Regions from separate parts of the Pigmentiphaga soli genome, predicted to be linked through region 2. Evidence: predicted binding sites of a transcription regulator. Region 2 holds the regulator's gene; the other holds the start of a gene.
The links. The regulator FNR, encoded in region 2, switches genes on or off when oxygen is low (the NO sensors DNR and NnrR bind a similar motif). The targets are predictions, from matches to a motif close to TTGATNNNNATCAA.

Region 1 (2,198 bases), on a different contig from region 2:
GGCGCGCGGGGTGCCGCACACGATGTGCTGGCGCTGGCCGCGTTCGATCCAGAAGCGGGGCGGGTAATCGGCCAGGTCGGTCAGGATGGTGACGTAGGGCACGCCGGGCCGCACGGCCCCCAGGCTTTCGTACAGCGCGCGGTTGAAGTTGGGCACCAGCGAAACGACCGCGTCGGGCGCCGAGGCCGCCCAGTGGCGGCGCAGCCGCGCGGTCATCGGCCGGTGGCACAGGCGGATGCCGCCCTGCAGCAGCTTGAGCTCCTGCGCCATGCCCATCGTCCAGCCGCGCGCCAGGCGCCCGTTGTACAGGTCTTCGGGCCGCCGGCCAGTCACCTTGCGGAACAGGTCGCGCGGATCGAGCACTTCGAACAGGTCGACCAGGCGAATCGTCCACGGCAGGCCCAGTTCCTGCACCGCCTGCCGAATGGCCAGGGCCGAGGCCCGATGTCCGCCGCCGGCATTGAAATACACCAGGTCTATCGTTGTCATCGTGCCGTCGCGATCCCTCTGTCCGGGCAAAAACGAGGCAAGAATGCGGCACGAATGTGAACGGCCTGTGACATCCGGCCCGGACCGCGCCGCGGTCGGCGCGCCGCCGGCCGTTGCGCCCTGGCGCGCCTATTTCACCAGGGTAACGGGCACTTCGGCCAGGTGGATCACCTTGGTGGCGACCGAGCCGAGCAGCGCGGCCGACAGCGAGCCCAGCCCGCGCGTGCCCATGACGATGCGGTCGCACTGGCGGCGCTTGGCGTAGGCCGCCAGCGTATCGGCCGGGTGGCCCACCTCGATGCGCTGCACGTAGGTGACGCCGTCGGCCTGCGGCAGCGGCTCGACGGCGCGCAGCGCGTTGCGGCCTTCCGACTCGTAGTAGTCGCGGATCTGGGTTTCGTTCAGAAAACGCGCCGCGTAGCCAGACAGCACCGGCGGCTGCACGTTCACGAGATGCACCTCGGCCGGGTTGCCGCCGGCCATGCGCAACGCTTCGCGGCAGGCCCGGACGGAATTGTCGGAACCGTCGATGGGAACGAGGATTTTCTGCATGGCGTCGCCTCCTTGTGGGTAACAAACGGCCGGCGGGCCAATCGGAGCCCGAACCAGGGGTACCCAGCATATGCGCCCGTGGCGCGGCGGCGCTTGACGCAGGTCAATCGCGGGCGCCGCCTGCCGGGAGACGAAGCGGCGAGCAAGCGACGTACCCGCCTTGCCGCGCCGGCAGGCTCAGGCCGCGCGCCGGGGCGCGGACGGCCGCACCAGCGGGGCGGCCGCCGCGCCGCGTTGCACCAGGAAATCGCGGAACAGCGCGGCCACCGGCGGCAGGCGCTTGTCGGAGGCGTGCATCACGAACCAGTCTTTCTCGATCGGGTTGCCGGGCAGCGGCAGCAGCGCCAGCAGCCCGGCCTGGAATTCGAGCGCGCAGGCGTGCATCGACAGGAAAGCCACGCCCAGCCCGGCCTTCACCAGCTGCTTGATGGCCTCGTTGCTCGACAGCTCCGAGCCGATGTGCAGTTTGCAGCCGCCGAGCCGGAACAGGCTTTCGATGGCCGAGCGGGTGCCGGCGCCGTGCTCGCGCACCAGCAGGTTGGCCGATTCGAGGTCTTTCAGCGACAGCCGCTTGCGCTTCATCAGCGGGTGCGAAGGCGAGGCCACGAAGGCCATCGGGTGCTTGGCGAACGGCGTATAGACGGTGCGAATCTCGCGCGGCGGGCTGCCCATGACGGCCAGGTCGATCTCGTGCGTGGCCAGCATCCTGACGATCTCGTCGCGCTTGCCGACCTTGAACTTCACCTTGACCGAGGGGCGCCGCTCGGTGAATTCCACCAGCACCGGCGGGATCAGGTATTCCGACGTGGTGATGGCGCCGATACGCAGCATGCCACCCAATTCGCCGCGCAGCGCGCCGACCTCGTCGACGGCCTGCGTCCACAGGTCGAGGATTTCCGAGGCATAGCGCGCCAGGACCTCGCCGGCGCTGGTGAGCTGCACGCCGCGCCCCACGCGCTGCAGCAGCGGCGCGCCGGCGGATTCCTCCAGCATGCGGATCTGCACCGAGATCGCCGGCTGGGTCAGGTGCAGTTCCTCGGCCGCGCGCGACACGCTGCCGAGCGTGGCGACGGTGTGCAGTGTTTTCAGCTGCCGGAAAGTGGCGGTTTTCAGCATCGCATGGGGATGTTGCGCCAATATATAAGATGAAACTTATA
Region 2 (2,198 bases):
TGCAATGAAAAACCGATGGATTTCGCTGGCGCTGGGCGCCGTGCTGGGCCTGGCGGCGTTGTCGTCGTGGGGGCAGCCGGCTACCGCGCCGGCCATGTCGCCGGCCGAACAGAACGTGCGCAAGCTGTTCGTGCAGCGCTTCGGCAACGTCGACATCGACGGCGTGTCCCGCACGCCCTACGGCCTGTACGAGGTCCGCCTGGGCACCACCCTGCTGTACACCGACGACAAGGTCAGCTACGTGCTCAACGGCAATCTGATCGACGCCGCCAGCAAGAAGAACGTCACGCGCGAGCGGATGGAGCAGTTGCTGGCGGTCAAGTTCGACGAGCTGCCGCTGAACCTGGCCGTCAAGCAGGTGCGCGGCGACGGTTCGCGGCGCATGGCGGTGTTCGAGGACCCGAACTGCGGCTACTGCAAGCAGCTGCGGCACTCGCTGCAGGACGTCTCCAACGTCACGATCTACACCTTCCTGTATCCCATCCTGGCGCCCGATTCGTCCACCAAGGCGCGCGACGTCTGGTGTTCGTCCAACCCCGGCCAGGCCTGGGACGACTGGATGCTCAACGGCAAGACGCCGCCGTCGGGCAATTGCAATGCGCCGCTGGAGGCCGTGCTGGCGCTGGGCAAGAAGCTGAACGTGACCGGCACGCCCACCATCTTCTTCGGCGACGACAGCCGCGTCAGCGGCGCGATCCCGGCCGCCCAGCTCAGGGCGCGGCTGGATTCGATGAGCAAGAAGAGCTGAGGCCCGCAACCCCGGGCCCGCCTGCTACACGCGGCGCAGCCCGTCGGCGTCCAGGATGCGGATCAGCTTGCCCTGCACGTCGATCAGCTTCTCTTTCTGGAATTTCGACAGCATCCGGCTGACGGTTTCCAGCTTCAGGCCCAGGAAGCTGCCCATTTCCTCGCGCGTCATGCGCAGGTTGAACTCGGTGCCCGAGAAGCGCCGCGCCTGCAGGCGCTGCGAGATGTTCAGCAGGAAGGCCGACACCCGCTCTTCGGCGCACATGCTGCCCAGCAGCATCATCAGGCCCGACTCGCGGATGATCTCGCCGCTCATCAGCCGGTGCACGTGGCGCTGCATCGGCCGCAGCTCGCGGCACAGCGACTCCAGCACGCGGAACGGGATGATGCACAGCACGCTGTCTTCAAGCGCGATCGCGTCGCAGGTGTGCTGTTCGTTGCAGATGCCGTCCATGCCCAGCGGCTCGCCCACGATGTGGAAGCCGGTGATCTGTTCGCGCCCGTCGCGCAGCGTGACCACGGTCTTGAACGAACCGGCCTTGATCGCGTAGATGCTCTGGAACGGGTCGCCGGTGCGGTACAGCACTTCGCCGCGGCGTACCTTGCGCGAGGTCAGGATCAGCTCGTCGAGCCGCGCGAAGTCTTCCTCCGACATGCCGCAGGGCATGCAGACGTTGCGCATCGCGCAGCTGGAACAATTGACGCTGCCGTGCCGCACGGCTTCGCGCTGCGGCGGGGCGGCGGCGGGCATCGGGGCGACGGAAATCGGCATCATGACGAGGCTCCTGGGTGGCCGGCCGACCGCGCCTCGGCCATCTGCCGGATGGTGTCGCGGACCCGGCCGAACTCGGTCGATTTATCGAAGAAGAAGCGGGCGCCTTCCTGCAGGCATTGCCTGCGGAACTGGGCGTCGGCGTAGTTGGTCAGCACGATCGGCACGATGGCCCGTCCGCTGGCCGAGATGTTGCGCAAGACGTTGATCCCGCTGCCGTCGCGCAGCTGCATGTCGACGATGGCGACGTCGGCATGGTTGGATTCCAGCTGCCGGGCTTCGTCCTGGGTGGCGGCGGTGCCGATCACCTGCACGCCCGGGATCGCGCCCAGCAGCGTGGACAGCCGCTGGCAGATCAACGGCGAGTCGTCGACCAGGAAGACTTTCAGCGAGGAAGGAGAGGCGATCGCTTGCATGGCCACAGTATCGGCCGGCCGCCGTCCGCGCGAAATCAGGCGCTACGGAAAATCGCGTAAGGAGAGCGGCGGCCCGTGTAAGAAAATCCTGACAAGCGCGACGACGATTCGCCCCTCCAAGCCGCCCTCATCCAGGATGCGGCGGATCCGGCTCCGCCGGTCCGCCCGCATCGCCCCCTGGGGGGCGCGCGAAGCGCGTAGGGGGGGGGGTCAAAACCCTTTGGTCAAATCCCTTCTTCGAACAGCTTGTGCCGGATCGCGTA

Region 1: ABD927_RS09545 (universal stress protein) is a predicted target of FNR. The motif match lies at 1,135-1,148, and genes of this name have one in related genera.

The regions. Positions count from the first base shown of each region.
Region 1 is NZ_BAABFO010000007.1:177,273-179,470, forward strand. Features, by position in the region: gene ABD927_RS09540 (glycosyltransferase) at 1-489, opposite strand, end outside; gene ABD927_RS09545 (universal stress protein) at 619-1,041, opposite strand; gene ABD927_RS09550 (LysR family transcriptional regulator) at 1,219-2,157, opposite strand.
Region 2 is NZ_BAABFO010000040.1:8,190-10,387, reverse strand. Features, by position in the region: gene ABD927_RS23790 (DsbC family protein) at 5-748, shown strand; gene fnr (fumarate/nitrate reduction transcriptional regulator Fnr) at 773-1,522, opposite strand; gene ABD927_RS23780 (response regulator) at 1,519-1,935, opposite strand; gene ABD927_RS23775 (response regulator) at 2,160-2,198, opposite strand, start outside.